One region of the Janthinobacterium algoris genome, then DNA from elsewhere that is predicted to be linked to it. Evidence: predicted binding sites of a transcription regulator. Region 1 holds the regulator's gene; each other region holds the start of a gene.

Evidence for each region. Region 1 encodes FliA, which starts transcription of late flagellar genes. Its sites were predicted from a motif close to CTAAAGTTTNNNNNNNNNNNGCCGNTA; they were not measured.
Region 2: a site for FliA is predicted at 1,871-1,897, ahead of ACQ4W7_RS17500 (DUF5610 domain-containing protein). Genes of this name have one in related genera too.
Region 3: a site for FliA is predicted at 1,986-2,012, ahead of ACQ4W7_RS04725 (FlxA-like family protein). Genes of this name have one in related genera too.

Annotation. Positions count from the first base shown of each region.
Region 1 is NZ_JBNYXZ010000001.1:287,490-290,763, reverse strand. Features, by position in the region: gene motD (flagellar motor protein MotD) at 1-696, opposite strand, end outside; gene ACQ4W7_RS01305 (flagellar motor protein) at 702-1,448, opposite strand; gene ACQ4W7_RS01300 (RNA polymerase sigma factor FliA) at 1,430-2,161, opposite strand; gene ACQ4W7_RS01295 (MinD/ParA family ATP-binding protein) at 2,207-3,070, opposite strand; gene flhF (flagellar biosynthesis GTPase FlhF) at 3,063-3,274, opposite strand, start outside.
Region 2 is NZ_JBNYXZ010000011.1:122,676-125,949, forward strand. Features, by position in the region: gene pyrF (orotidine-5'-phosphate decarboxylase) at 1-205, shown strand, start outside; gene sbcB (exodeoxyribonuclease I) at 374-1,822, opposite strand; gene ACQ4W7_RS17500 (DUF5610 domain-containing protein) at 1,969-2,598, shown strand; gene ACQ4W7_RS17505 (GGDEF domain-containing protein) at 2,600-3,274, opposite strand, start outside.
Region 3 is NZ_JBNYXZ010000002.1:404,397-407,670, reverse strand. Features, by position in the region: gene dcd (dCTP deaminase) at 35-604, shown strand; gene ACQ4W7_RS04730 (PrpF domain-containing protein) at 646-1,875, opposite strand; gene ACQ4W7_RS04725 (FlxA-like family protein) at 2,043-2,384, shown strand; gene ACQ4W7_RS04720 (sensor histidine kinase) at 2,426-3,274, opposite strand, start outside.

The sequences.
Region 1 (3,274 bases):
GCGGTTGCGCGCGCGTCCTTCCGGCGTGGCGTTCGGCGCCACGGGAATGTTGTCGGCGTGGCCCACGGCCGTCAGGCGCGAGGCTTGCACGCCGCTGGCGATGAACAGGCGCACCACGGCGCTGGCGCGCGCGGCCGACAATTCCCAGTTCGAGGCAAAGGTCGAATTACTGATCGGCTGGACATCCGTATGCCCCTCCACCTGCACGTCGTGCGTATCATCCTTGAGCAGCACGGCCACCGCGCGCAAGGCCTGGTCCGATTCGGCAGTCAGCCCTGCGGCGCCCGGGTCGAACAACACGCTGGCATTGATTTCCACGCTCACGCCGCGGCTCGTCTGCGTCACCCTGACTTTACCTTCCTTGACCAGCGGTGCCAGGGTGGACGTCAGGTCCTGCGCCAAACGCGTCATGTGTTCACGCTCGCGGCGGATGGCTTCCGTGCGGCGTTTCAGGGCGGGATTGGGCAGCGGGATCGCCTGCGGCGCTTCCATGATGATGGGCGGCGCGCCCTTTTCCAGGCTGAATGCCTGGCCGATGGCGTTCTGGAAGACGCGGTACTTGCCCTCGTTGACTTGCGAAATCGCATACATGACAACAAAGAAGGCGAACAGCAAGGTGATGAAGTCGGCGTACGAGATCAGCCAGCGGTCCTGGTTGTCCGGCTCCTCGTCATACTTCCTGCGCGCGCGCCGCATCATGCTCAGTGCTCGTGCAGCAGGCTGGCCACGCGCTCTTCGATGATGCGCGTATGGTCCCCCGTGGCGATGTCGTACAGCACGGCGGCCGTGATTTCATACTGCAGCACGCGGCGCGAGACGATGGCTTTGAGTTTATTCGCCACCGGCAGGAACAACAGATTGGCCAGGCCCACGCCGTAGATGGTGGAGACAAAGGCCACGGCGATGCCGCTACCTAATTTACTCGGGTCGGTGAGGTTTTCCATGACGTGGATCAGGCCCAGCACGGCGCCCAAAATACCGATGGTGGGCGAATAGCCGGCCGCCGATTCCCACACCTTGACGGCCTGGCGCTCGGCCAGCTCGTAGGCGGAGATTTCCACGTCGAGCAGCTGGCGCAGCTTGTCGGGGGCGATACCGTCGACGATCATGCGCAAACCCTTGGCGTTGAAGCGGTCGGCCGTGTTTTCCATCAGGCGCTCGAGCGCCAGCGGGCCGTCGCGGCGCGCCGTCAAACTCCATTGTCCGATGTCACGCGCCAGTGCGGCGCGCGTGTCGGCCGGCGGCAGGAAGACCCAGCGCAGCATTTCGAGGCCGCGCACGAAAGTGCGCAGCTGCGTTTGCAGCAGCACGGCGCCGAAGGTGCCGACAATGACGATGGCAAAGGCGGCCGGCTGCAGCAGGGAGGCCATCTTGCCGCCTTCCAGTGCCTGGCCGACCAAGAGGCCCGCCAGCGCCAGCGCCAGCCCGATTACGCTGGACCAGTCCACGCCAGCTCCCTCAAAGTTGCGCGCAGGCGCGCGACGGCCTGGGTATGCAGTTGCGAGACGCGCGATTCGGAGACACCCATCACCGCGCCGATCTCCTTCAGGTTCAGCTCTTCTTCGTAATACAGGCCCATGAGTATTTTCTCGCGTGGCGGCAGCGCGTCGATGGCATCGATCACGGATTGCCGGAAATCGGTATCGAGCAAGGATCGCAAGGGGTCGCTGTCCTCGTCCACGCAATGGCGGTCGAGGAAGCTGTCATTGCCGTCCGGGTCATGAAAGTCTTCGTAGTACAGCAATTGGTGGCCGCCGCCGTCGCCCAGCATTTCCTGGTAGTCGGGCAGCGACATTTTCAGCAGTTTCGCCACTTCCGACTCCGTCGGCGGGTGGCCCAGGCGCTGCTGCAGGGTACTCATCGCCTCTTCGATCTTGCGCATGTTTTGGCGCATGCTGCGCGGCAGCCAGTCGCTGGTGCGCAATTCGTCAAGCATCGCGCCGCGGATGCGCAGCACGGCATACGTCTCGAACTGCGCGCCATGCGTCTCTTCATAGCGGGTAATGGCGTCGAGCAGGCCGATCATGCCGGCCTGGATCAGGTCATCGACCTCGACCGAAGGCGGCAATTTTGCCTTCATATGGTGCGCCAGACGCTTCACCAGCGGAATGTGCTCCGTCAGCAAATAGTCCTTGTTCGATTTCCCTTTGACCGTGTACATAGGCTGCTTATTGTTTTAACTGCTATCGTGTGCTGATTGATGGAATCAGACGCTGAACTGGTGCGGGCTCCCCGTCTGGTACAAGGTGCCACCAAGCACCGGCGCCGCCGAACGGGCCAGCCGCTCGGCCAGTCCGCGAAACGCCACCGAGGCTCCCGCCAGCGGAAAGGCATCGACCACGCTGCGGCCCAGACGCGCCGCGCGGTGCAGATACTCATCGGCAGGCACCGACCCCATCGAGGTCAGTTTCACGGCCAGGTAGCGGCTCGCCGCCTGCGCCATATTATCGTATACCACTTTTGCCTCGGATTCGGAAGCGCCGGTGACCAGAATGCCAAACGGACGGCGTCCCAGTTCCTGGCTCAGGCGCTTGATCAGGCAGTACGCCGCCTTGATCGAAGTGGCGCTGGTCGAGACTTGCACCACGATGTCGGACGAGGCCATCAGCGGCACGGGGAAGCAATCGCCCTGGTCGGCCACGACGCCGTCGACCAGCACGATGCCGCTCTGGCGCGCCAGCACTTCGAAGGTCTTGCCCAGGCGGCGCAGTTCTTCCTCGCCCGCATAGTCCATGCTGTCCATCAGGTGGTTGCGCGCCCCCAGGCTGGCCACGCCAAAGCCTTGCGGCACTTGGTGGATGACCTGGTTCAAGGCGCACTGCTGGCGCGCCACGTCGCGCAGGCTGGCGCCGTGCGCCAATCCCAGGCGGGCAGCGACACCATCGATGCCGCCACTGGCGTCGAGCAGCAGCACATCATTGCCGCCGTAGGCCAGCGAGGCGCCCAGGTTGACCAACATGGCACCTTTGTCATCTTGCGGCGTGGCCGATAAAAATGTCAGCACGCGCGGCTGCGGGCCGGCCAGCATGCGGCGCAAGCCTTCGGCCTGGTCGAAATCGAAATTAGCCAAGGTGCACCCCGCGCGCTTCATTGTTGCGGGCGGCCGCCTGCGCCATCAGCAGCGGCAGTTCGGCATCGGAAAACTGCGTCGCCGCCGCATCGCGCTTGAGCTTGAAGGCGCGGTCGATCAGGTAGCCGCGGTCGGCCAGGTACAGATCTTCCGGCACGCGCTGGCCGTTCGACACATAAAACAGGTTCAGCTTCTGGCGGATCA
Region 2 (3,274 bases), on a different contig from region 1:
CGGTATCGGCGCCCAGGGCGGCGACATCGCCGCCACCGTCGGCGCGGGCCAGACGGCCAACGGCATGGGCATGATGATCAGCTCTTCGCGCGCCATCATCTACGCCACGCCGCAAGCTGGCGAAGATTTCGCCGATGCGGCGCGTCGCGTGGCGATCGAGACGCGCGATGCGATCAATCAACACCGCGCGTCTGATGGTGTCTGACATAAGCTACTGCGCGTCGCGATTTGCGGCCGGCGATGCTCACTGTGCTATAGCACAGTTGCGCTTCTCGGCCGCAACTCTCATCCGCTCGCTACGCTTCTGTCAGGCACCGTGATGACTGTTGTTTGTCATCCATGCAAAATGCCGGGCTAGCCCGGCATTTTGCATTTAGTCTCTCTGTGGTGCGACGATCTCCGCGTAATCGTAGAGTTCGCCCAATATCTCTTCCCCCCGCTCATCGACTGATTCCGACAGCACGTCGATTTCCGTAAACAGCATTTCGATGGTGCGGGCGCCGCCGTCGCCGTCGAACAGGCGGGCGGCGCGGTGCTGTTCCCAGCGCAGGTTTTCCGCTTCGCTCAGGGTTTGCGGGAAATTGCGGGCACGGTAGCGGAACAGCAATTCTTGCAAGCGTTCGTCGGCAAACGAGGGGCGCGCCGTGGCCAGCTTGACCGGTGTATCGCGGCGCAAGGATTCGAGCAGGCGGCGGTCGTCGTTGCTGACGAAACCGTTGTACAAATCCTCATCCACATCCAACGCGACATGCGCGCCCGGGCGCTGGAACACTTCGGCCCAGATCGTATCCATGTTCGGCGCCGTGGCAGCCAGCTGGGCGTTGAGCTTCGCGGCGTCCAGATCGATGCCCCATTGCGCGGCCATGGCGGGCGACAGGGTTTTCAGATTGCCGACCAGCATGGGCGACTTGTTCAGGTGCACGCTTTTCACGGGCAGGCGGGTCATGCCTTCCGGCATGGCATCCTTGCGCGTGAACAAACGCGTGCGGATGGTGTCGGCGTCCAGAGTGAACAGTTCACGTGGGTCGTACTGACAATCCCAGACGAGGATTTCATTTTTGTTGCTCGGGTGCGTGGCCAGTGGCCAGACGATGCCCAGGCAGCCCCGTTCGGCGGGGAACATGCCGGACACGTGCAGGAAGGGCTGGCGCTCGCTGGCGGCCAGGTGCATGCCCATTTCGCTGGCGACCCTGTCCTTCTTGTGCAGCGCCAGGCAAAACTCGAACAGTTTCGGCTGCTTTTCCTTGATCAGGCGGGCCAGGGCGATGGTGGCGCGCACGTCAGACAGTGCATCGTGCGCCGCTTCGTGGACCAGGCCATTGGCCTTGCTCAGGTGTTCCAGTTTGAAGCTGGTCTGGCCATCGTCGCGCTTCGGCCATTGAATGCCTTCCGGGCGCAGCGCGTGCATCATGCGCACCACGTCGAGGATATCCCAGCGGCCGCAATGGTTTTTCCATTCGCGCGCATACGGGTCGATCAGGTTGCGCCAGAACAGGAAACGCGTGACTTCATCGTCGAAACGGATGGTGTTGTAGCCCACGCCGATGGTGCCCGGTTCCGAAAAGGCCGCTTCAATGGTGGCGGCGAACTGGTGTTCTGGCACGCCCAGCTGCAGACACTGCTGCGGCGTGATGCCCGTGATCAGGCACGATTGCGGGTCGGGCAGGAAATCATTGGCAGGCTGGCAATACAGCATGATCGGCTCGCCGATCTCGTTGAGTTCGGCATCCGTGCGGATGGCGGCGAACTGGGCCGGGCGGTCGCGGCGCGGCTGAGCGCCAAAGGTTTCGTAGTCGTGCCAAAGGAAAGTCTGGGTAGTCATTGATGGTCGTTGCTTAATTGGTTGTCTGGGCCGCTCAAAGAGTCGCTGCTACAGTTTTCTGAAAACCTGCCGATACTACACGAGAGGATGGTCATCATTGCGTTTCCCGCATGGTGGCATATATTGCCCGTTCAAGGAGGTCTATCGTGTCAATTCCCATCGCCGCAAGCGGCAATTCCACCCCTTCCGTGACTTCCGTCAGTACGGGCGTTGCCGGCAAGGACGATAAAGTCCAGCAAAAGGACGGCGTCAACACTGAAATGAGCGTGAACGACCGCAGCAAGCTGCAATTGAACGCCTCCATCATGCAGGCGTCGCTGAACGTGTCGATCGGATCGGAAAACGAGCCGCTGGCGCTGCTGTACAAGACGGCCATCACGAATATCAATGAAGCGCTGAAGGGCCAGTACGGCGAGGACGCGATCCAGAACGCCGCGTCGCAGGATAATAGTGTCGAAGCGACGGCGAGCCGCATTGTATCGCTGTCGACGGGTTTTTTTGACGCCTACAAGAAACAGAATCCCGGCATGGACGACGATACGGCGCTGACCAAGTTCATGGACACCATCAGCGGCGGCATGGAAAAAGGCTTCAAGGAAGCGCGCGATTTCCTGGAAGGCTTAAAAGTGTTGCAAGGCGATATCGCCGGCAATATCGACAAGACCTATACATTGGTGCAGAAGGGCTATGCGGATTTCATCGCCGCGCACAGCAGCAAGAAGGATGAGGCCGCCAAGCCGGATGCCGGCAAGCCGGCCGACAGCAAGGCTGCCTGAGTTACAGCGCGACTCTGTTGCGGCCCGATGCTTTTGCCCGGTAAAGGGCCGCATCGGCCGCGGCGATCAGCGCTTCGTCGTCCTGTTCGGCCGCCAGGCTGGCCACGCCGAAGGAACCCGTGATGTGCGGCAGCGCGCTGCGCATGTCGGTGAAAATGACGGCTTGCTGCATGCGCTCGCACAAGCGCTCGGCGACCCGCAGAGCCACGTTTTCGCTGGTATCGGGCAAGATCACCATCATTTCCTCGCCACCATAGCGCACGGCAAAATCCGTGGGCCGCAGGGCCGCGCCCAGCACTTGCGCGGCGATGCGCAGTGCCTGGTCGCCCGCCTGGTGGCCGTGGGTGTCGTTGAAACGCTTGAAATGGTCGAGGTCTATCATCACCAGCGATAGCGGTGAGTTGCTGGCGTGGGCGGTGACGATCATGTTCGGCAGTAAATCGGTCAGCCAGGCGCGGTTATACAAGCCCGTCAGGCTGTCGACCATCGATAGCTGGCGGTAGAACTCGCCCAGTTTCTGGCGCCGGCGCAGCAGGGCATTGGCGGCGCGGATGCGGAAGGACAGCAAGCGCAGCAGGTTGCGTGCCAGGCCGTTCGATTGCTCGATCAATTCCCAGACGACGGCCGCGTCGATCACCAGCAAGTCAGTTTCTTCCAGGGCGGAAATGGCGGCCAG
Region 3 (3,274 bases), on a different contig from region 1:
CGCCATTCTGATATTCTAGAAAGAACCCCCTGCGATGACGATTAAAAGCGATAAATGGATACGCCGCATGGCGGAAGCAACGGGCATGATCGAGCCGTTCGAACCGGGCCAGGTCAAGGAACGCGACGGCAACCGCATCGTATCCTACGGTACGTCCAGCTATGGCTATGACATCCGCTGCGCCGACGAGTTCAAGTTGTTTACCAACATCAACACTACCATCGTCGACCCGAAGGATTTTGACGCAAACAACTTCGTCGATGTGTCGGGCAAGGGCTATTGCATCATCCCGCCGAACTCGTTCGCGCTGGCCCGCACGGTCGAGTATTTCCGCATTCCCCGCAACGTATTGACGATTTGCCTGGGCAAGAGCACCTATGCGCGCTGCGGCATCATCGTCAACGTCACCCCGTTCGAACCGGAATGGGAAGGTTTTGTGACCCTGGAGTTTTCGAATACGACACCATTGCCGGCGAAAATCTACGCCAATGAAGGCGTGGCGCAAGTGCTGTTCTTCGAGTCCGATGAAGTGTGTGAAACCTCGTACAAGGACCGTGGTGGAAAATACCAGGGCCAAGTTGGCGTGACCTTGCCCAAGACCTGATTGCCATGCATGGCGGGGCGCCAGCCCAGCCTGGTCTTGCTTTAAAACTGCTTCAGTAGCCACGCTTTCAATGCGGCTGACGGCTGGTACAGGGGAACATGGCCGCGCAGCAAGATTTGCGTGCTGCGCCGGTAGGCCGCGCTGTCGATGACGATGTTTCCCGTCGCCCCAGCCTGGCGCGCCACGATGGTGGTGGCCAGGATGCCGGCCGGGTTTGCTATGCCCAGTTCAATCTCTGCATCCGCTTGCCCGACTGGCGGCACGCCGCGTACCAGCGCATGCGCCACCGTGCCCGGTATCAGACAAGCCGCCGCCAGGCAGCAGCCGCCCGAGACGGCCAGCGAGGCGTGGCCCGCTTGCGGCGTAAAGTAGCGTACCGCAATATTTCCCTCTCCCGTTGCCGCTGCCACAATGCAGAACTTGGGGATAGTTTCGCTGCGTTCCAGTTCTTCCAATGTCATCAACCCGCCATCGCGCCGCCGCAAGCCCATCAGCAGTCCCGCCGCGCTCCATGCCTGGCGGATGGCTTGCATGAACGCCGTGTCCGCCTCCAGTTTCCGTATTGCTTCCTGTGCCGTCTTGCCGAACTGGCTCGCTAGCGCGATGACCATGGGCACGGCCACGTCCACGCACGAGACGTCGTAGCCGTGCACCTTGTCTTGCGCCTTGCCTGTCGGTAATAATTTACCCGTCTTGGCGCCCGCGGGTTGCTGCAGGAACAGGTCGACGCGGGGGAAGCTGCCGGGCACGCCGGGAATGCCGGTGGCCGTAAAGCTGCCATCGAGTTCGCGCGCCATGCGCGAGGTGGTGATGACGCCCGTGTTGGTGTTGCGGATATCGATATCGTGCGCGCCGATGGCCAGCGCCTCGATCACGCCGCTGTCCAGGCCCCACAGTTGCAGGGCGGACGACATATTGCCGCAGTTCACGCTCCAGTCGATATCCGCGTGCTCGCCGGCCAGCTGCGCCAGGGTGCTGACCAGGCGCGGCTGGCCGGCATGCTGTTCCACCTCGACCAGGAAGACTTTGTTGCTGGTGGGCGCACCGCGTCCCAGGCCCGTGATTTGCCGGTTGCCCGGCAGCCGGCCGGATTGTGGCACGCCCATCAGGTGGCGCAGCAATTCCTCGCGCAACGTTTGCTCGGCCGGTACGCAGGACGCATGCAAGACCAGGCCTGTCGATGTGCCGCCACGCATGTGGTGGACGGGAAACTCGATCACGCCGCAGCGCTGGCGGGGCACGTGGTCGGGCAGGGCGGGCAGCAGGGGCATGGCGATCCGATCAGGGTTTGGCTGGGGAAGCGTCAGTGTGCCAGTTTGTTGTGCCGAGGAGCAAGCATGCGTGCCGGCCGCGCTCTTTACCTGCCTTTACACCCGCGGCACTACATCCGCGCCCATGCCTGCCGTTAACCTTGGTATCGACACATTCGGGAGGCATCATGGTAGCGGCAATCGGTTCAGGCAGCGCAGTCGGCGCGGCCGGTAGCGCCAGTTCGGGCAGCAGTTCGCAGATCGCGGCGCTGCAAAAGCAGATCACGGCGGCGCAAAAGCAATTGACGGAATCGCAGAAGGGCACGCAGACGGACGCGTCGCAAAAGCTGCAACAGCAGCTGGCGCAGCAAATCCAGGCCTTGCAGGCGCAAATTGCTCAGTTGCAAGCGGCGGCCGCGCAACAGGCGGCGCAACAAGATACGCAGACGGCCAGCAGCGCCGATACGGCGACGAGTCCTGCTAAATCGACTTCGTCCACTCTGGGCAGCATCATCGATACGCAGGCTTAGCAAAGTTCCCGGCAATACCCGACGCCAGGCTCGCCGACAGGTCAGCCTGGCGTTTTGACGGGCAGCAGCATTTCCACGCACAGCCCGCCACCGCTGCGCAAGCTGGCCCCGATGCGCCCGCCGTGGGCGCTGATCACATGCTGGGCGATGGCCAGGCCCAGGCCATGCCCATCCGTGCTGTGCTGGGTATGGATGGCGCGGAAGAAAGGCTGGAAAATGTTGGCCAGGTCGGCGCTGGCCACGCCTGGCCCCCGGTCCAGCACGGCGATGCACAGCAGATCCTGCTTGCCGTCATGCAGGCGCGATAAATTCACTTCCACCGTGCCGCCATCCGGGCTGTGCTTGACGGCATTGCGCACCACGTTTTCCACGGCGCGCGCCAGCAGTTCTGGCCGGCCCGAGACAGCCGCGTCGGCGATGGCCGCGTCGCCCGCCAGGGCTATGCTCACCTGGCGCGCCTTCGCTTCGTAGCGGGCGTCTTCCATAATGTCGTGCAACAGGTCGGCGATGTCGACGTCTTCGCTGAGGGGCGAGCCGGCGCCCGCTTCCAGCCGCGACAGGGTCAGCAGTTCGCCGATCAGCTTATCCATGCGTTCGCTTTCGCGTTCGATGCGCTGCATCGAGGCGTCCATCTTTTCCGGCTGCTGGTGCGCCAGGCCGATGGCAGCCTGCAAGCGCGCCAATGGCGAGCGCAGCTCATGCGAGACATCATGCAGCAAGCGCGTCTGGCTTTCCATGAGGCTGCGCAAACGGCCGGTCATGCGGTCGAAATCGCGGCCCAGGTCCGTCAATTCATCGCCGCGCTTGCCGCTGGCATGAAAACGGGGCGCCAGATTACCGTGCGAAGCGGCTTCGAACGCTTGGCGCAAGTCGCGGATGGGGCGCGCAAA